4 regions of the Synechococcus sp. UW179A genome follow, and region 1 is predicted to be linked to each of the others. Evidence: predicted binding sites of a transcription regulator. Region 1 holds the regulator's gene; each other region holds the start of a gene.
What was found. Region 1 encodes NtcA, which controls nitrogen genes in cyanobacteria. Its sites were predicted from a motif close to GTANCNNNNGNTAC; they were not measured.

Region 1 (4,988 bases):
TCCCGAGGCGATAAACGCAGGTCATAGCCGTAGGAGGAACATCCAAAGCTGAGAACAGGTGCAAGCTTCTGTTCAGGGTCCAGATGACGAATCAAGCCCCTCTGAAAGGGTTCAAGCATGCCGGCTGCAGCCTGTTCAGTGATCCAACGATCGTTCTTAAGCATCAGAAACCCCTACGCAGTTCCGTCACTTGATCTGCCAGGCCCATAAGAGATTCCGGAATCGACGGTCCTGTGATGATCACATCCATAGAACCAGGGCGTGCATCAAGGCTGTCACGCACGTCAGCTTCGTTCAGATAGCCGAGTGCAATGGCCAAACCGAGTTCATCTAGAACCAACTGATCGAGATCCCCACTAGCCAGGTGGCGGCGACAGATCTGCCAGACCGCCTGAACAGCATCCACTGTCGTGGATTCAGATGAGCTGGCCGGGTCCGAAAGACAACCCATCACCGCCGGCCTCATCCAGACCATGCGATCACAGAGGGTAATTGCCGCATCAGGCCCCTGAGCAACTCCACCCTTGAGAAACTGCATCACTGCAACACGGCTGCCAAGCCCAGCGGAACGCAGGGCCTGACTAAGCACCGTGCCAAAACTGCCTCGATAGGGGGCTGTATGCACCTGCAACTGCCCTTCAGGGGCCACCAGATGCAGGGGCTGATGAGGCTGGAGCGAGGGCAAGGGATGCAAGCCTGCACGATTGAGAGCCCGTTGATCGGCATCGCTCTGTTCGCTGGAGCGATGGCTGGGGCTCAGGCTGGCTGTCATCTCAGTCGCTTCCGTCGTAACTGAATCCAATCGACCCAGCGGAATTCGAATCTAGCGGCGAAAATGCAAATCACAATCCCTTTGACACCATCCCTGGTGTCTCTACGCCAACTGGCAGGCTCAAGATCCCGATCCTTTGCCCCATGAGCGAGACCCAGCGCAACGATGGTCGCCAACCCGCCGATCTCAGGACCTTCTCCGTCGACTGGGATCCCATGGGCTTCGCTCTGAGCTCCGTCATCGTTCGCACCGGACGCACCACCGTGCTTTGCAGCATCTGCCAGGAAGATGGCGTCCCACGCTGGCGACGTGATCAGGGCCTGGGCTGGCTCAGTGCTGAATACCGTCTTCTGCCGGGATCCACCCCTGATCGTCAGCGCAGGGAACTCATGAAATTGTCAGGACGAACCCAGGAGATCCAACGCCTGATCGGCCGCAGCCTGCGAGCCGCAATCGACATGGAGGCTCTGGGAGAAAACACACTGCTAATCGACTGCGATGTGATTCAAGCGGATGCTGGAACTCGGACTGCGGCAATCACTGGTGCATGGCTCGCCCTGCAGAAGGCCTGCGAACGGCTGCTTGCACAAGGCCGCATCAGCAGCAATCCTGTTGTCAACCAAGTGGCAGCGGTCTCTGTGGGCCTGATCGAGGGGCATCCCCTGCTCGATCTGGACTACAGCGAAGACAGTCGGGCCGATGTGGATCTCAATGTGGTGATGAACAACGCTGGCGATCTGCTGGAGCTGCAAGGCACTGCGGAGGGTGCGCCATTCAGTCGCCAGCAGCTCAACAGCCTTCTGGACCTTGCCGAACCAGGGCTCAAGCAACTCATGGCTGCACAGCTGAATGCACTCCATAAAGACTGAGCCAGGAGAACCGTGTGCGTTGCTACAGGGTGACAACGCATCGCTCCGTAACTTCCCGGAATTGATGCGTTGGTCATGGCCGAAGTAATGCGCGGCTTCAGTCGGACTGCTCCCCAACCTGGGCGATCCACAGAGACAAGCCTGACCAATGCGCCCAACCCCGCCAGCCGAACCCTGCTGGAAGTGATCCGTGATCTGGATGGCGCCAGCACCGAAATGGTGGAGCGGAACAAGACGATCTTTTTCCCTGGCGACCCCGCCGAGCGCGTTTATCTGATCCGACGAGGGGCCGTGCGTCTGTCGAGGGTGTACGAGTCGGGAGAAGAGATCACCGTTGCCCTGCTGAGAGAGAACAGCCTGTTCGGCGTGCTCTCACTACTCACCGGGCATCGCTCCGATCGCTTTTATCACTCCGTGGCATTCACCAGAGTCGAGATGGTGACAGCACCGGCGAGCTCAGTGCGCCAGGCAATCGAAGCGGACACCAGCGTGGGACTGCTTCTACTGCAGGGTCTCTCCAGCCGAATTCTGCAGACCGAGACCATGATCGAAACCCTCACACACCGGGATATGTCCTCCCGGTTGGTGAGCTTTCTGCTTGTCCTCTGCAGAGACTTCGGCATGCCTGGGGCCCAGGGCATCACCATTGACCTGCGTTTGTCTCACCAGGCCATCGCTGAAGCGATCGGATCCACGCGTGTCACGATCACGCGACTGCTTGGCGATTTGCGCAATTCAGGTCTGGTCGAAATTGACCGCAAGAAAATCACCGTTCTGGATCCGATTGCGCTGGCCAAACGTTTCAGTTAATTCCTCGACAGGTGAAGATGGGCAGCACCTCAGCGGCCTGCCGCATGTTTGAACGTCCGTGACCGGGTGGCTTCTGCTGCTGTCCCTGTTGATCCTTGGGGGAGTGCTCTCGACCCTTGGTGATCGACTGGGCTCAAGGGTCGGCAAGGCTCGGCTGAGCCTTTTTGGGCTTCGCCCACGTCAAACCGCTGTGGTGATCACAGTGCTAACGGGGAGCCTGATCAGTGCCCTATCGCTGGGTCTGATGCTGCTGGTGAGCCGTCAGCTGCGCGTTGGCCTCTTTGAACTCAACGACTTGGAAGCACGACTGCGCAGCAGCCGCTCCGATCTGAAAGGAAGCCGCAGGGCTCAACAAAAGGCCCGTCAACAACTCGAGCAGGCTCGCGCCGATGAAATCAAAGCCAGGAAGATCCTGGCTGATGCCCAGGCACGGGCCGGTGAGCTGCGCAGCACACTTCAACCGCTGCAGGAACAGACGCGCCGACTTGAGGCGGAACGACAGAGACTCAGCCAAGACGTGCGCAACCGCGATGCGGAAATCCAGCGCACGGACGATGAACTTCGGGCGGTGCGCGAACGCATCAGCTCCGGCGAAGCGGAGCTCCAGCAACTAGAGGAAAACCTGCTGGCACTACGGCGTGGCGATGTGGCCATCAGCAGTGGCCAGCCACTGGCCACCGTCACGCTCAAGCTGGATCGTCCTGATCAAGCCCGCCAAGTGATTGACCAGGTGCTGCGGGAAGCCAATCTGCAGGCCTATCAGAAAGTTCTGCCTGGACAGGCGCCTGATCGCCAGATCATCCTCGTGCCCCGCCAGGACATTGAAAGGCTGGAAACAGCCATCCGAAAACCAGGCACCTGGGTGGTGCTGCTGCGCTCAGCGGCCAATGTGCTGCGTGGTGAGCGCGTGGTTTACGCCTTCCCGGATGTTCGACCCAATGTGGCCATCACCATTGAGGGAGAAGTTCTGGCCAAAACCACTCTTGCCAGCCAGGACACCAGTCCTGAAGCGGTGCGAAACCGCATCAACCTGCTGCTGGCGTCCACCCTTGCAGAGGTACGCCGACGGGGATCGCTCAGCCAAGGACTTCAATTCAATGCCAATGGCGTCAACTCGCTTGCCCGGGAGCTGACCGAACGCAGTGGTGGACGGGTTGAACTCGAAGCGGTGGCCGTGCGGCGCAGTGAAACCGCCGATCCCATTGCCATCGAGCTGCGTCCGAGCCGCCGGCTGCGCCCAACATCGACGCGCCAGGACGTCACCCCATGAGCCGGATCGTCTCGGTTGACCCTGGACGCAACAAATGCGGCCTGGTCTTGGTTGATTGCGACAGGGACTGCGTCATCGAAGGGCGAGTGGTGGCAACAGAGGATGTGCTGGACACCCTTCAGTGCTGGAAGCAGATCGCACCTATTGAAGGCATGGTGCTGGGGAATGGCACAGCCAGCGACGGCTTGAGAGAACAGCTTCCTCAAGATCTTCCCGTGAAGCTGGTGGATGAGCGCGGCACCACACTTCGGGCACGCAAGCGGTACTGGCAGCTCTGGCCTCCAAAGGGATGGCGGCGATTGATCCCCCAAGGCCTGCTGCTACCGCCCACCGAACTGGATGCTCTGGCAGCCCTGGTGATTCTTGAATCCGAGCTCGGTCGCGAGATCCTTTGGCCTGGACCAGCACCACTTAGAAACGAGCTCTCACGGTAAAGCTGTAGTCGCCGCCGGCTTCCAGCCTGTAGTCGGATTTCACAAGGAAACGAAGCAACGCGTCCTGAATCAGCGCTCTGCCCAGGGAAGGCTCCACGCTCAGCTCACCCCGGTCAAACAACCAGTGAAATGTCCAAGTAAAACCGCCGGCCTGAACCTCTCCCTGCAGACATTTGTCTCGGAAGCTGTGCTGGTGCACCCGGAGATGAGCTGTGGTGACAGGCAGGCGCGCCATCAGGCCGGTTCGCCATCAGCAGCAGGCGCCAGATTCACTGCATTGATGGCGTTTCCAGCCCGATCCAGGCCTTGTCGCTGAATGTGATCGAGGCCGGACAACACTTCCCGAAGCACGTCCTGGAGCAGAGGTTCCTCAGCACGGTTGAACTGACCGAGAACATGGGAGACCGTGCGAGCACGACGTTCCTCTGGATTACGACCGGGAGCGCCGATACCAATGCGAAGTCGGGCGAATTCCTGTGTGCCGAGGTGCTGAATGGTGCTCTTCAAACCGTTATGTCCACCTGCACCACCCCGCGCGCGCAGACGCAACCGTCCGAGCGGCAGGTCCATGTCATCGACGAGCACGATCAACTGGTGAATCCCTAGATCAAACCAATCCAGCGCTGCACGGATCGAACGCCCACTGTCGTTCATGTAAGTCTGTGGCATCAGCAGCCTGAGTCGAGCGCAACCTGAACCCACATCAGCGAGATCACCCTGAAGCTTTGACATTGGCTTAAAACGCCCACCTTCACGGTTTGTGAGCAGCTCAAGAGCCATGAACCCAACATTGTGGCGGGTCGATGCATATTTTTCGCCGGGATTGCCCAGTC
Region 2 (4,988 bases), on a different contig from region 1:
AGCTGTTGATGGATGTCTCTTCTCGACAGCGCCGGGCCTATCGATTGCAGGCCAATGGAAATGCGCAGGACTGGCGACGCCGGCCCCCAATGGGGAGTGAGCGGCAGCTTCCAGCCGATGGATTGCTTCGTCTCAGGCAGCTGGGAAGAGGGTTCAGCAGCCTGCCCAGTGATCGTGAGCGCTTGGCAGCAGTCGAGCAATGGTTTCGTAGTCAGCCGTTTCGATACAGCCTTCAACCTGGATCAGCGCTGGATCTCGATGACTTTCTGTTTGATCGCCAGGTGGGGTTCTGCGGTCATTACGCCAGTGCCCTGGCGGCGTTGTTGCGCTCGGCAGATGTTCCGGCCCGTGTTGTCAGCGGTTATCGAGGCGGCCAGCTGGTGAAACCCCTGGGCGGGGTCGACTACCTCGAACTGCGCCAGAGCGATGCCCATGCCTGGGTGGATGTCTGGTTGAACGACGAAGGCTGGCAACGTGTCGACCCGACGCTCTGGATCGCCTCCACTGCTCAGAATTCTCTCCCTCAGCAACTCCCATCAGCTCTGCGTTCAGAGACGAAGCTGGCCTGGTGGCAGTGGATCCAGCGGCAATGGTGGGGCCTGGATCTGGTCTGGACCCGTTGGTGGTTGGGTTTTGACCAGTCCAGTCAACAGATCTGGTTGCAACGGTTGTTCGGTGACCAACAGCGATGGCTCGGTCTCACAGTGCTGTTTGCCTCGATGGCCGCTTCCGGTCTGGGTTGGGTGATGTTGCGCCACGCGCTGGCAGGACGCCAACCGCTTGATCAGTCGTTGCGCCTGCTTGCACGGCTGGGTGTGCTGCCCTTGCCCGGCGAAAGTTTTCCAGCACTTTGCGAGCGTGCTTCACATCTTCATCCTGATCAGGCTGATCTGTGGATGGCTATGGCTGAACGGCAGCAGCTGATTGCCCATGCCCGGCTCAGTGATTCACGGCGCCGGGATCTGCTGCACCAATGGCGCATCATTCGCCGACGTCTTCGCTCATACCTCTGAGGATCTAGTTTTCTCTTTCATGGATGGAATGGAAATTATTGTGCATCGACACTGCAACTGCTCAGGCCTCTGGCTCGCAGAATCGTGGGTAGATGACCTGAACTGTGTGGCGGCGAGCAGCATCCAATCTGAGAACCAAAGCTGGCCCCGATGGCTGCAGCTGCTACTTAGCCTTTCATTGCTTGAATTGGTCTGCGGGGCTAATCCCTGAGTTAACTCTGGGATTTTGTGAAACTGGGATAGATGGTGTGCAACTGAGGTCTTGGTGGTTTCTTGAAGCTGGCTTGTAATTCGTTTCCTGTCAGTTGGATCTAATGGGTGAAACCCCAGGTTCTATGACCCCAAGATTGCCGTGCATTCAAGTTTTTCTAGGGAGGCATCGCGACGCTGCAAACGCAGGCTGATGACCCTGGCGAGATATCGCGCATCATCGGCAACGCCGCAGAAGCGCCCGGAGCCCCAGGTATGTAGCCATGGCAAACCGATGAAATACAGGCCGGCGCTTTGGGTGACCCCGCGATCATGGGCAGGCAATCCACTCCCATCAAAAACGGGCGCATCAATCCAGCTGAAATCGCCGCGATATCCCGTACACCAGATCACCGCAGCAAGGGGCTGTGTATTCAAATCAATGCCAGGGTCATCCACGGGTGGGGGTTGCCAACAGGGGGAATACGCCTGTTCGATCGGTGCAGCAATTCCCTCCTTTTCGATCCAGCTGTCAATGCTGCTACGAATGCGGCAGTACACAGCATCGGCCTGATCAAGATTGGCGGCTAAATCATTGGTGAAGCCGATGTGGTCTCCGGTGATGCTGGATAGACGACCATGCAAGTGCATCCCTTCCATCGCACGTCGGCGCAGGTCAATTTCACGACCGCCGTCACGTCCGGTTAGGTAATGGTTGGTCTTCGCTCGGACGGTCCGTGGGTCTGCGTGATCGCTTATCGGCATGGCGTAGTAGCCCATCCGGTCCAGCCAATCAACAACGTCCTTGCCGCGGTAACGGCGCGGAGATCGTGGGGCTCGTCCCACACTCAGATGGACAGAACGCCCTGCAAGATGGAGGTCTTCGGCGATCTGGCTACCTGATTGGCCATTCCCGACCACCAAAACAAGGCCCTCGGGGAGAGCATCAGGGTTTCGGTAAGAACGCGCATCGATTTGTAGTAACGAGCTGGGCAGACGTTCGGCGTATGGATGACGACGGGGTCTGTGATATCCCCCAGTGGCAACGATGACGTGTTCGGCATCGATCACCCCCTCGCTGGTGACCAATCGGTAGCCATTGCCAATGGGTGTCAAACGTTCGACAGCGATTCCTTCGCGTAAATCAGCGTTGACATGCTGAGCAAAGCGCTGGAGATAATTCACAATGGACATCTTGTCCATGAAGCCGTCTGGCTGATCGCCGTCGTAGGGGAAATCAGGCAGACGGCATTGCCAGTTTGGTGTGACTAAACAAAACGAATCCCAGCGTTGCTGATCCCATGCATAAGCGACACGGTGTTTTTCGAGAACGAGAGGTTTTAGCCCTTGCAGTTTCAGTTCATGAGCTACGGAAAGACCAGCCTGGCCTGCTCCGACGATGACAACAGAACGGCGCTTTGCAGTTGCATTCTGGGTTGATATGACGTGCATTAACTCAACATACCTAATAACTATGGGAAATCTTCCGCTGCCGATGTAGCTGAAGGCACAAAATGAGGAAAGTAGAATTTTGGATCTGACCTGGATTTTTGTCGCATTGGGCACATCTCGCGGCCGGACGATTGGGCCACGATTTAGTCAATTATGAAAAGATTACATGCCTGCAGTTGACCGTCCCGCCAATCAGCCCGGTGATTTCCTTGTCGATTATGAGGAGAAAGTCTTCCCCGATATTAAGGCCGATCCAGGGGAAAAAGCCCTGGTCACATTCCATACAGTGGCCTTCGAGGGATCCATCGGCCTTGTCAATCTCCTGCAAGCCAGTCGTCTGATTTCCAAAGGCTTTGAGACTTCAGTCTTGCTATATGGTCCTGGCGTCACCCTAGGTGTCATGCGTGGGTTCCCTAAGCTTGGTGATGCGGCGTTCGACGGGCATTTGAACTTCAATGCCCGTCTCCAGAAGTTCATGGACCAGGGCGGAAAAGTGTATGCCTGTCGCTTTGCTCTGCAGGCGCTTTATGGTCATGGTGAAAAGGCCTTAATGCCTGGAATTACCCCAGTTAATCCACTCGATGTTCTTGACATTGTCCTGATGCATCGCAAAGAAGGCGCTTTCATTCTTGATACTTGGACGCTCTGATTTTTACTTTGGGGTTTGTTCACTTTGTCTACAATTAAGGTTGCTGCAGCCCAGATCCGTCCTGCCCTTTTCAGTCTGGACGGATCCCTACAGAGGGTGCTCGATGCCGTGGCTGAAGCAGCATGCCAGGGTGTTCAGCTGATCGTATTTCCTGAAACATTCCTCCCGTATTACCCCTATTTTTCGTTTGTTGAACCACCGGTTTTGATGGGTCGTTCCCATCTGGCCCTCTACGAACAGGCCGTGGTGGTACCCGGCCCGGTAACTGATGCAGTTGGTGCTGCCGCACGCCAACACGAAATGCAGGTTCTCCTTGGTGTGAATGAACGTGATGGTGGGACGCTCTACAACACGCAGCTGTTGTTTAACAGTTGCGGCGAGATTGCTTTGAAGCGGCGGAAAATTACACCGACTTATCACGAGCGAATGGTCTGGGGTCAAGGTGACGGATCAGGCCTGAAGGTGGTGCCCACTCCACTGGCCCGCGTCGGAGCCCTGGCCTGTTGGGAGCATTACAACCCCCTTGCCCGTTACGCCTTGATGGCCCAGGGAGAGGAGATCCATTGCGCTCAGTTTCCCGGCTCGCTGGTGGGGCCGATCTTCAGTGAACAGACCGCCGTCACCATGCGTCATCACGCCCTGGAAGCAGGGTGTTTCGTGATCTGTTCCACCGGTTGGCTGGATCCCGATGACTATGCGTCGATCACGTCGGAGTCAAGCTTGCACAAAGCTTTTCAAGGGGGTTGTCATACCGCCGTGATTAGTCCCGAAGGTCGTTATCTTGCTGGCCCTTTGCCTGAAGGTGAGGGGTTGGCGATCGCCGATCTGGATCTCGCACTGATCACCAAGCGCAAACGGATGATGGACAGTGTCGGCCATTACAGCCGTCCTGAACTGCTGTCTCTTCACATCAACAGTACGCCCGCGGTTCCCGTTCAAGACATGACCACTTCGACGGTTCCACTAGAGCCAGCCACGGTTTCCGATGCAATTTCATCGATGGAGGGGTTGAACCATGTCTGAGCTTGGCCGCTTGGTTACTGAACTCCAGGTGAATGGGGTTCGGGTTGACCAAGTGAAGGGCAACCCTGGAAGGCGGGGAGGGGCTGGTCCCTCCGATCACCGGGCGCTTGAGCTTGATGGCACCACTTTTATGGTGCCTGTTTATAACGATGCCTCCGCATCGTCGCCCTACAGGCTGGCGTCCAGAGGCCACGCTCTGTTGATCGAGGGTCCTGCGCAGACCTGTGCTCCAGAGATTTCAACTCCACGGGAGCCTGCGTTTTACGGCCTGGCGACTGCCGATGGAATTTCATACCGGTCCATCGCCTTGCTGCACAGCAAGGATGTCCTGGCGACCACGCTGCTGCAGACCTGCATGCGTTTCCGAGATCGATCGCAGTCCTGTCAGTTCTGCGCCATTGAACAGTCGATCGACAACGGCGCGTTGATTCGCAAAACCCCCGAGCAGGTTGCGGAGGTGGCTGAGGCTGCCGTCCGGCTGGACGGGGTCAAGCAACTGGTGATGACCACCGGCACGCCCAACAGTGATGATCGCGGCGCTCGCCTGATGGCCGATACCGCTGAAGCGGTGAAACGTCGTGTGAACCTCCCGATCCAGGGTCAGTGTGAACCGCCAGAGGATCCAAGCTGGTATCGGCGCATGAAGGAGTCTGGAATAGACA
Region 3 (4,988 bases), on a different contig from region 1:
CAGCGTGATCCACTGCAGCTCGTCGAGCACCCCTCCGATTTCTTCGGGCATGGGCAACAGCAGGAAGTACTTCACATCGAGGATCCGAGAGGTTTTGTCCGCTCGTTCCATGAGTCGTCCCAGCTGGCTGAACAACCAGCTCAGATCGCGGCTCAGCGTGGCATCAGTGATGCCATAAAAGATTTGGCAGCCGCGTCGGATGATCCTCAATTGTTCCTGCGGTGGTTCTTCCCAGATGGTTTCGCCCTTCAGCAGGCTCCAGTGAAGGTCATTGATCTGCTCCCACATCTCCGTGGTAATGACGTCGCGGATTTGCCGAGCGTTCTCGCGAGCCATGGCGATGCAGCTCACAATGCTGTTGCGGTTGTCTTGATCCAGGAGCAGGAAGTGGATGACATCCTTGGATGATCCAGATGGATAAGTCTTGTCGAAGCTGCGGCGGTCGCCGGTGGCATCCACCAAAGGCAGCCACGGTTCGGCGCTGCCTGGAGGGCAGTCGAGAGCCATCGATTCGCTGACCTCGAGAAAGCGCGAGATGTTCTCGGCTCGTTCGAGATAGCGATTGATCCAGTAAAGCGAGTCGGCAACCCGGCTCAGCACAGCACGGCCTCCTTTTTCTGCTCGGTTGTGACCAGCTGCTCATCCAGAATCCAGGTGTCCTTGCAGCCGCCACCTTGGGAGGAATTCACCACCAGAGAACCTCGCTTTAGAGCAACACGGGTGAGTCCACCTGGACTAACCCAATTGCTTTTCCCACGCAGCACGTAAGGGCGAAGATCCACATGACATGGGTAAAGTTCACCTTCGCTGAGCGATGGCACGGTGGAGAGTTGAAGCGTTGGCTGGGCGATGAAGTTGCGTGGATTCTCCCTGATCTTCGAATCGAAGTCGGCCAATTCTGAGCGGCTTGCCTGCGGCCCGATCAGCATCCCGTAGCCCCCTGCTTCAGCAACAGATTTCACCACTAGTTGTTCAAGGTTGTCGAGGACGAACTGGCGATCCTCTGGGCGCGCGCACAGATAGGTGTGGACGTTCTCGATGATTGGCTCCTCACCGAGGTAGTAGCGAATCATTGCCGGCACATGGGCATAGATGAGCTTGTCATCGGCAACCCCTGTTCCAGGTGCATTGGCGATGGAGACCCTGCCCTGACGCAGCACATCCATGAGGCCGGAGACTCCCAGCATGGAGTCCCTACGAAAAACGCTTGGATCGAGGAAGTCGTCGTCGATGCGGCGATAGATCACATCGACCCGTGTGCGACCGTTTGTGCTGCGCATCCAAACACTGTTGTCCTCGCAGATCAGATCCCGTCCTTCCACCAATGGGATTCCCATCTGCTGGGCCAGGTAGCTGTGCTCGAAGTAAGCACTGTTCAAAACCCCAGGAGTGAGGATCACAACCTGTGGTGAATCGCTCCAGGGAGCCAGGTCCTGAAGGGTTCGAAACAGGTGGGACGGGTAATCCTCAATGGGCTTGACGGTGCGCCCCTCGAACAGGCTGGGGAAAAGGCGTTTCATGACCCGTCTGTTTTCTAGGAAATAGGCAACGCCTGACGGACAGCGCAAGTTGTCTTCCAGTACACGCCAGTGGCCGTTGCCATCGCGAATCAGGTCTAGGCCTGAGATGTGGCACCAACGATTGAACGGAAGTTCAATCCCTTGCATCTGTGGGAGCCAGCCTGATGAACTCTCCACGTCCTCGCGGTCGATGACGCCGTCACGAATGATCAGCTGTGACCCATAGACGTCGGCGAGGAAGCAGTCGATTGCCTCCAGTCTCTGGAGCAGTCCCTGCTCCAGGGCTTTCCACTCGCTAAGGGCAATCAGCCGAGGCAGGGGATCGAATGGAAGAATCCGTTCGCTTCCCTCCTGGCCAGAGTCATTGAGGCGAAATGTGGCCCCAAGCCGGCGCAGCAAGTTGCTTGCAGAGGCATGGTTGCGTTTCAGTTCCGGCAGTCCGATCTGTCCCAATGAACTCAGCAGGGGGGCCAGATTCTTGCGGGGACTTGCTGTACCACTGCAGAAATATTCGTCGTAGCCGACCGATGGTCTGTAGTCGGTGAACATTCCTTAAAGGCAGGTTTACTTCATCCAAGAGCTCGCTTTAGCCACTTCTTGTGACTGTTGCTACGGATTCTTGTTGAGGGTGATCTGATCTCCAAAGATCGCAAAATTTGTGTAGTGCTCGGTACTCAATTCGCTGATTTGGACTTGATCAGTAGATCACCGAGAGCTGACAAAGAGTTTTCAGCTGTTGGAACAAAAAGACAGCTGATGATCCTGAAAGAGGATGCTGAATAGTTGCCTTCTGTTTGTGCTTGCAGCAGGAGAACTTCCTGGGGCTTGAAAGGGATCAGTTGCAAGCCTTGTTCGGTCTCCCGTTGAGCCACCTCAGCTGTGTTCCAAGCAGAAACAGAGCCTGAAGCACTCAGCTATTACTCTTTGATTGAATGAAAAGAGTCGATTGCGAGTCGATTGGCTCAGTGGCTGTAAGCCACTCCCCGGTATTTCAGCTGGACCACCATCGGACGAGCTTCTGCTTGACGTGTCTGATAAGTCTGCCGCCGATAGGTGAGTTGAAGGGCTGGTTTTTTTACACAATCTTTATGTTGAGCGTAGGTGTGGCCGCGATAGAGAAGCGTGCTCATGATCAGTTCCCCGAAGCAAGCTCAGGTCCCCGTTCCATGGCCTGAGTCGTCCTGCGCCTTTCCATTAGGAGAGGTGAACGTTGTGTAGCAACGGCTACTGATTCAGCTTATGGCTGTCGACTTTCTGAGGGTGTTCGGCGTGTTACCAGTTCAGAAAAGTTTTGGATTTTGTTGTCGATGAAATCGAGTGCCGGCTGCTGATTTGATTTTCTAGAGCTTCGTCGACCGTCCCCTGCACGTTGTGCTCAAGCTGTTCAGGTTTCAGTGATGGCAGCTGGTGATCGTCAGATGTTCATTGGCGATTGGTCAAATGCTGGTCATGTGTGGATGACCAAGCTCCAACCACTTGGCCGCTTGGTGAGCAGGCCTCTGGGCTCTTTGCTTATCTGGTCATGAGCAGAGAACGACATCATCAATGAATGAGTTGCTTTGGGCGAGGCTGATCTTTGCGCTGGGTGCAGTGGTCACGGCCGCCACTGTTGTGATGATCCTTCAAGGACATCTTCACTGGCGCAATAAAGGGAAGCGCGCATGACTCTCAATTCCACTCCATTCCTCGCACCAGGCTTTGCATGGGGTTTGGTTGTGATCTTCTCGGTGCTTTGGATCGCGCTTGGCATCGCTTGGGGTCGTCGCGGTAAAGGTGATGCTGACGAGTACATGTTGGCTGGCCGCAACATCGGCTTGGCCTTGAGCACGGCCACCCTGATGGCGTCCTGGGTGACCGGTAACACAACACTGTTGGCGCCGGAATTCGGCTATCGCACTGGTCTCTGGGGCATGTTCAGCTACGCCCTTGCTGGCCTCGGACTGATCCTATTTGCACCTCTGGCGCTGCGAATTAAGCAGCTGATGCCTAATGGACGGACTAGCGGTGATTTCATCCGTTTGCGATATGGCCGGATGGCGTGGTGGGTGTTCATGTTGATCACCGCGATTTACACCTTTGGTTTCCTGATGACTCAGGCGATGGGAGCTGGTCTGCTACTCCAGGCCCTCTCGGGGTTTGATTACCACATTGGAATGTTCGTGGTGATTGGGGTGGCCACGATGTACACACTCTTCGGAGGAATGCGCGCAGTGATTGGCACCGATTTCATTCAATCGTTGCTGATCATGGTGCTGCTTGCTGTCGTTGCCGTACTCGCTTTTCGACTTTTTCCCATGCCTGAGGTGCACAGCCAATTGATGGAGTATCACCCGGATCGCCTCAATTTGCTCCTGCCCGCGGGTTTGTTGATTGCCTGGAATTCTGCGTTGTTTTCGATGGGTGAGGTGTTTCACAACAACATTTGGTGGTCCCGAGTCTTCGCGAGTCGTCGCAGTGTGGTGATGAACTCTTTTCTGTTGGGTGGGTTGGCTTGGATGAGTGTTCCGTTGGTGACCGGCTCCATTGGCTTGGTGGCTTTGGCTCGTGAGCTACCGCTGGAACAGGTCAACATGGTTTTTCCTGTAATGGCGGCTGATTTGCTAGGGGCTGGTGGAGCTGCTCTGGTGTTTGTGGTGGTCTTTGCTTCGCTGACCTCCACCCTCGACTCACTGCTGGCTTCCACGGCGGATCTACTGGCCGAGGATGTCTATTTTCGGCTGTTGAGACCTCAGGCCACCGATGTTCAGTTGAAGCATGCGGCCAAGTTGATGGTCGTTGGCTTAGCGCTGGTCACGCTTCTGTTGTCATGGCCACGGCTTGATTCGCTGGCATCGGTTCTTTTTTTCACTGGGTCATTGGTGGCGTCGACGGTGTGGCCTGTGGCCTGTGGTTTGTATTGGCGTTCTGCGAATGCGAATGCGGCCATTGCAGCCATGCTCTCGGGCAGCATCGTCGGATTGCTTGCTTACAACCTGATCGCTCCTTACTGCGCGGCAGTGTTTTCGGCAGCGCTTTCAGCTTTGGTCATGGTGATCGGCAGTCGCTACTGCTCGGAACGGTTTGATTTCGCACTGCTCGAGGAGGAAGCATGACCATGGTTTCCAACCTCTTGGCTGTGTTGATCGATGCCACTTGGTTCAGCATTGTTTTGCTTGGTAGCCAGGTTGCTTTGGTCCTGTCCGTGATCGTGCTCTTGTTGATCTGGTTGGTGGAGTGGAGAGGTGGCCGGCTCTGGTAAGTGTTTACAACGAACAAAAACCGATGTTTTTGTATTGAGTCGAACTTTTTATCGGGTTTTCTGGTTAAGAAGTTCGTTTAGGTGTGGACGGAGAAATGTTGGATTGGTTACCGATAGAGGATTGGCAGCCTTACGACGCGCGCTGATTGGCAAACAGCGTGTGAATGCTTTTCTGCAATGACGCATAACCCTCTTGCACTCTTGGATGAGCTGAAGGATCCGATTCGGTT
Region 4 (4,988 bases), on a different contig from region 1:
ATCTCTCCAAGCACCCCAGCGCCCACCATCACATGCAGGTGATGGGAGGCGTGATGGAGCTTGAAGCATCCGCTCTATTGGGACGCTGGTTCAGGCAGCGACGGCAGCGTTTTGCCGGAAACGAGGCAGCTCGGTCTCAAAAAGATTGAGCAGAAGGTCCACATTTTCAGGTGTGGAGTTGTAACCCATCAGACCGATCCGCCAAATCTTGCCGGCGAGCACACCGAGTCCACCCCCGACTTCGATGCCGTGGTTGTTGAGCAGGTGAGAGGAGAAGGCCTTGCCATCCACATCCTCTGGAATACGAACCGTGGTGAGCGTGGGCAATCGCAGCTCTTCTGTCGCATGCATTTCCAGTCCGAGAGATTCAAGGCCAGTCCAGAGCGCCTCCGCGTTGCGACGGTGACGTGCCCAGGCATTGTCCAGGCCTTCTTCAGAAAGAAGACGAAGGGCTTCACGCATGCCGAAGTTCATATTCACCGGAGCGGTGTGGTGGTAAACACGATCACTGCCCCAGTACTGGTTCAACAGAGAGACATCCAGATACCAGTTGGGAACTTTGTCTTGGCGCGCAGCCAGCTTGGCCTCTGCCCGCGGGCCCATCGTGAAGGGACCGAGGCCGGGAGGGCAGCTAAGACCCTTCTGGCTGCAGCTGTAGGCCAGATCGACCTTCCAGGCATCCAGAAAGACAGGCACGCCACCGAGGGAGGTCACCGTGTCGAGCAGTAGCAGGCAGTCATGCTCATGGCACAGATCTCCGATACCCTCCATCGGCTGACAGATGCCGGTGGACGTTTCGGCATGGACCATTGCCAAGATCGCTGGCTTGTGTTTTTTGATCCCCGCTTCGATCTCCTCAAGGCTGAAAGACTCACCCCAGGGTTTCTCGATCACCTGAACATTGGCGCGGTAACGACCCGCCATATCCATCAGGCGGTTGCCGAAGTATCCCTTCACGGCAACCAGAACCGTGTCGCCGGGTTCAACCGTATTGGCCAGCGTGGCTTCCATGGCTGAACTACCCGTGCCACTCATCGGCAGGGTCAGGCGGTTGTCGGTCTGCCAGGCGTAGCGCAACAGCTCTTGAACCTCACCCATAAGTTCCACATAAAGCGGATCGAGGTGACCGATCGGCGTGCGTGAAAGGGCCTGCAGAACAGTTGGGTGAGCATTGGAGGGGCCGGGACCGAGCAACAAGCGGTCGGGTGTGTCAATCGGACCGATGGAGCATCGATGGCACGGGTCAACCGACAGGTGAGGGTGCGTCATCGGTGAAGCCGGAACCGGAAATCAATGGCGAGCAGCCTACGCATCAATCGGTCAAAAATTGGGCGTGAGCGGACACTCCGACGCCGCTTGAAATGATTCGGAGACTTTCGTTCAGCGCTGACGCACGTCGCTTGCGGCAAGACCGGAGGCCATGTGTTCGAAAGGCTGACGCACAAGAGCGCAACGATCTTGACGAACACCCTCGTTGAGAAGGCGTTCACAGAGAACATCAGCCAGAAGCACCATGCTCCTGACGGTCGGTCCGGTTGGAACACCAAGACTCTTGTAAGTGTCGTCCAGTCCGTTCAGAACCCTCTCGTTGAGGATGGTGCTGTCGCCGGCAATTAATGAGTAGCTGGCATAGCGAAGGAAATAATCCATGTCCCTCAGACAGGCAGCTAAGCGACGGGTTGTATAAGCATTGCCGCCGGGTAGCAACAGTTCAGGATCCGCCTGAAAAAGTCTCTGGCTGGCTTCACGCACAAGCTCAGAGGCTTCACGGTTGATGATCTCAACTGCAAGAACGCGAACTTCCGCTTCATCGAAATAGCTCTCGATGCGATCGATTGCAGAACGATCGAGATAGCGACCCAGCTGGTCGTACTGACCGATCAGTCCGGTGATGGCATCGCGCATGCAAGCCCTGTCCACTTTGGTTGGAAGGTAACACCGACAACGCGTTGAAACCTGCTCCAGCAAAGGCGATCACAGCAATCTGACAGAAACGGTTACTAAGAGGCGTCTCGAAGCCACCCAAGGAGACGGAAAGCCAAAGGGTGCCTGTTGATACAAAACAGCTGCGGATCGATATCTACGGTCGAAAAGATTTGTATGGGCTCCATTCCCCGCCATGGCTAAAACCGCCCAGGACGTGCTTCGTCAGATCAAAGATGAAGGCATCGAACTAATCGACCTTAAGTTCACGGACCTGCACGGCAAGTGGCAGCACCTCACTGTCTGTCAGGACCTGATCGAGCCTGATTCCTTCACGGAAGGCCTGGCCTTCGACGGCTCCTCCATTCGTGGATGGAAGGCGATCAACGCTTCAGACATGGCCATGGTGCCCGATCCAGCAACCGCCTGGATTGATCCGTTCTACAAGCACAAAACCCTGAGCATGATCTGCTCGATTCAGGATCCCCGTACAGGAGAAGCCTACGAGCGCTGTCCTAGAGCTCTTGCCCAGAAAGCACTGACTTACCTGGCCAGCACAGGGCTTGCCGATACGGCATTCTTCGGTCCTGAGCCGGAATTCTTCCTGTTCGACGACGTGCGTTACAACTCCGCTGAAGGCGGTTCGTTCTACAGCGTTGACACCATCGAAGCCGGCTGGAATACAGGCCGGATCGAAGAGGGCGGCAACCTCGCTTACAAAATTCAGGAGAAAGAGGGGTATTTCCCAGTCGCGCCGAACGACACCGCCCAAGACATCCGTTCGGAAATGCTGCTGATGATGGCTCAGTTGGGCATTCCCATCGAAAAGCACCATCACGAAGTGGCTGGCGCGGGTCAGCACGAACTAGGCATGAAGTTCGCCGAGCTGATTCAGGCAGCCGACAACGTGATGACGTACAAGTACATCGTGCGCAATGTCGCCAAGAAGTACGGCAAAACAGCCACCTTTATGCCCAAGCCGGTCTTTAACGACAACGGCTCAGGTATGCACGTGCACCAAAGTCTCTGGAAAGGAGGGCAACCCTTGTTCTTCGGGGAAGGAACCTACGCCAATCTCTCCCAGACAGCACGCTGGTACATCGGCGGCATCCTCAAGCATGCACCGTCATTCCTGGCCTTCACCAACCCTACGACCAACAGCTATAAGCGACTGGTTCCAGGTTTTGAAGCCCCTGTAAACCTCGTTTATTCAGAAGGAAATCGCTCCGCTGCCGTGCGCATCCCGCTCACCGGCCCCAGCCCGAAGGCCAAGCGGCTTGAGTTCCGCTCTGGTGACGCTCTGGCCAATCCTTACCTCGCTTTCAGCGCGATGATGATGGCCGGTATCGACGGCATCAAGAATCAGATCGACCCCGGTGACGGAGTGGACGTTGACCTGTTTGAACTGGCCGCTGATGAACTGAAGAAGATCGCCACTGTGCCTGCCTCCTTGAATGGGGCACTCGAAGCCCTGAACGCCGACCACCACTATTTGCTGGAAGGCGGAGTCTTCACCAAGGACTTCATCGACAACTGGATCGACCTGAAATACGAAGAGGTGCAGCAGTTGCGTCAGCGGCCACATCCCCACGAATTCGTGATGTATTACGACGCCTGATCAATAGGGCCTAGTAGCACTGGGGTAATTGACTTTCACCAAAAGTCGTCACTGAAATGGTCCCCCAAAGGGGGCCATTTTTTCTGTAACTGGCGTGGCCTGAGTGGCAGGGGCAACGACAACTCACCGGTTTGATCTCGGCTTGGCTTGCTGCAGCGGGTGATTCAGCGGTGCATTCCGCTGCTTCGGCTGACGTTGGTGGTCTGTCAATGACCTTGGCGCGCGCTGCCCAGGGGGCGCTCCAGCCTTTGAATTGCCCAGAACGAGAGCAAGCGTTGCTTCAATTTCACGATCGTTGACAAGAGAAGCGAGCGATCTTTGATAATTGGTGTGCCTTGGAAGCATCGACTCCTCGGGCGGATGGCTTGAAACGAGTGACTGCTCTTTTGCAGCATCCGCGCTTTGATCCGATAACGCCCAATGCGGTGCGCGCGGTGTTGGGTGGATTCGCTGGGAACCTGTTGGTTTTCCACGCTGAAGATGGCGGTGGCTAAACAAAGAATTGCTTTGGATCAGCGCAATACCATCACCGCGTCGCGCTTGGCCACGGTCTTCGGTCATTGGGGGGGGGGGGGGGGGGCCACAGCCTTGGATCAACACTCCGCCGCTAAGCTTTCCTCTAGTACTCGCGAAGCTGGGGAGATGACAATGAGGCTTAGCATTCTAAAGTAATTTTAATTTGAAAACAAATATTTTTTGATGAAGTGCATTTAGCGCAGAAATTTAAAAAGCTTTTATCCACTTTGCCCAGGCCTTCCTGAGCATTCCTCGCATATACGAACATTTTTGCCGAAGATTGTTCTATCATACTATACAGATTTGCCATTTTAATTAGGCAAATCTGTGAACATATCTCTCTTCTTTTAGCCAAAAATTTTGCTTATAGATTGGCAGCGATTAAGCTTATGGTGTCGCCGCTTTGTTGGAGTTGAAACTCATCGCCTAGTCCTTTTACGGAGTTGGAAAGGAAACTCCCTTCAATCTTGCCTCCGACAACTGTAAAGAGATCTATTTGCTCTCCTTTGCCAAGTGTTAAACCTGAGGCAATATTTAATGTTAGTTCAGGACCGCCACTGTCGCCATTATCTTGAAGAATCAAATTTCCATCATTGATTATTATTGAATCGAATTCGTTCGCTTCTTTGCCTAAGACATCAAATTCGAATCCTGACCGGTATGTGGATGTAAGACTAGAGTCTTCTCCGGTCATGGTGATTTTTCCAATCTTATCGTCAGCGGCTCTGCCGCCAGGAGCGATAATTGCATCGTTCAAAATCTTGATTCCAGTATCAGTGCCTGGAGAACCTTGTTCAATGAATTCGTGGGTTCCTGTGATGTAACCTAGTACGTCGTCGCTGATGTTTGGATTTAAATCTCCTTGAGCATTACGGATCGTGGCAACTCCTTGTTTTTGAATCCATTGGCCGTCTTTGCCTCCATTGAAGAC

Region 2: DXY31_RS10625 (MSMEG_0569 family flavin-dependent oxidoreductase) is a predicted target of NtcA. The motif match lies at 2,700-2,713, and genes of this name have one in related genera.
Region 3: DXY31_RS00960 (DUF4278 domain-containing protein) is a predicted target of NtcA. The motif match lies at 2,735-2,748, and genes of this name have one in related genera.
Region 4: glnA (type I glutamate--ammonia ligase) is a predicted target of NtcA. The motif match lies at 2,046-2,059, and genes of this name have one in related genera.

Annotation. Positions count from the first base shown of each region.
Region 1 covers NZ_UCNJ01000018.1:46,235-51,222, forward strand. The annotation lists gene dcd (dCTP deaminase) at 1-164, opposite strand, end outside; gene DXY31_RS09205 (cob(I)yrinic acid a,c-diamide adenosyltransferase) at 164-772, opposite strand; gene rph (ribonuclease PH) at 916-1,641, shown strand; gene ntcA (global nitrogen regulator NtcA) at 1,717-2,451, shown strand; gene DXY31_RS09220 (DUF3084 domain-containing protein) at 2,510-3,721, shown strand; gene DXY31_RS09225 (resolvase) at 3,718-4,155, shown strand; gene DXY31_RS09230 (DUF3146 family protein) at 4,133-4,390, opposite strand; gene pth (aminoacyl-tRNA hydrolase) at 4,390-4,988, opposite strand, start outside.
Region 2 covers NZ_UCNJ01000020.1:38,182-43,169, forward strand. The annotation lists gene DXY31_RS10615 (transglutaminase domain-containing protein) at 1-1,013, shown strand, start outside; gene DXY31_RS10625 (MSMEG_0569 family flavin-dependent oxidoreductase) at 1,347-2,654, opposite strand; gene DXY31_RS10630 (MSMEG_0572/Sll0783 family nitrogen starvation response protein) at 2,821-3,303, shown strand; gene DXY31_RS10635 (Nit6803 family nitrilase) at 3,328-4,326, shown strand; gene DXY31_RS10640 (MSMEG_0568 family radical SAM protein) at 4,319-4,988, shown strand, end outside.
Region 3 covers NZ_UCNJ01000002.1:196,594-201,581, forward strand. The annotation lists gene DXY31_RS00945 (alpha-E domain-containing protein) at 1-600, opposite strand, end outside; gene DXY31_RS00950 (circularly permuted type 2 ATP-grasp protein) at 594-2,069, opposite strand; gene DXY31_RS00960 (DUF4278 domain-containing protein) at 2,483-2,650, opposite strand; gene DXY31_RS00965 (sodium:solute symporter family protein) at 3,182-4,612, shown strand; gene DXY31_RS16615 (hypothetical protein) at 4,615-4,758, shown strand; gene DXY31_RS00970 (aspartate carbamoyltransferase) at 4,960-4,988, shown strand, end outside.
Region 4 covers NZ_UCNJ01000012.1:446,291-451,278, forward strand. The annotation lists gene DXY31_RS06825 (nucleoside deaminase) at 1-149, shown strand, start outside; gene DXY31_RS06830 (alanine--glyoxylate aminotransferase family protein) at 91-1,269, opposite strand; gene DXY31_RS06835 (allophycocyanin subunit beta) at 1,381-1,905, opposite strand; gene glnA (type I glutamate--ammonia ligase) at 2,120-3,541, shown strand; partial or broken gene DXY31_RS17835 (aminopeptidase N C-terminal domain-containing protein) at 3,673-4,035, shown strand; gene DXY31_RS06850 (hypothetical protein) at 4,422-4,988, opposite strand, start outside.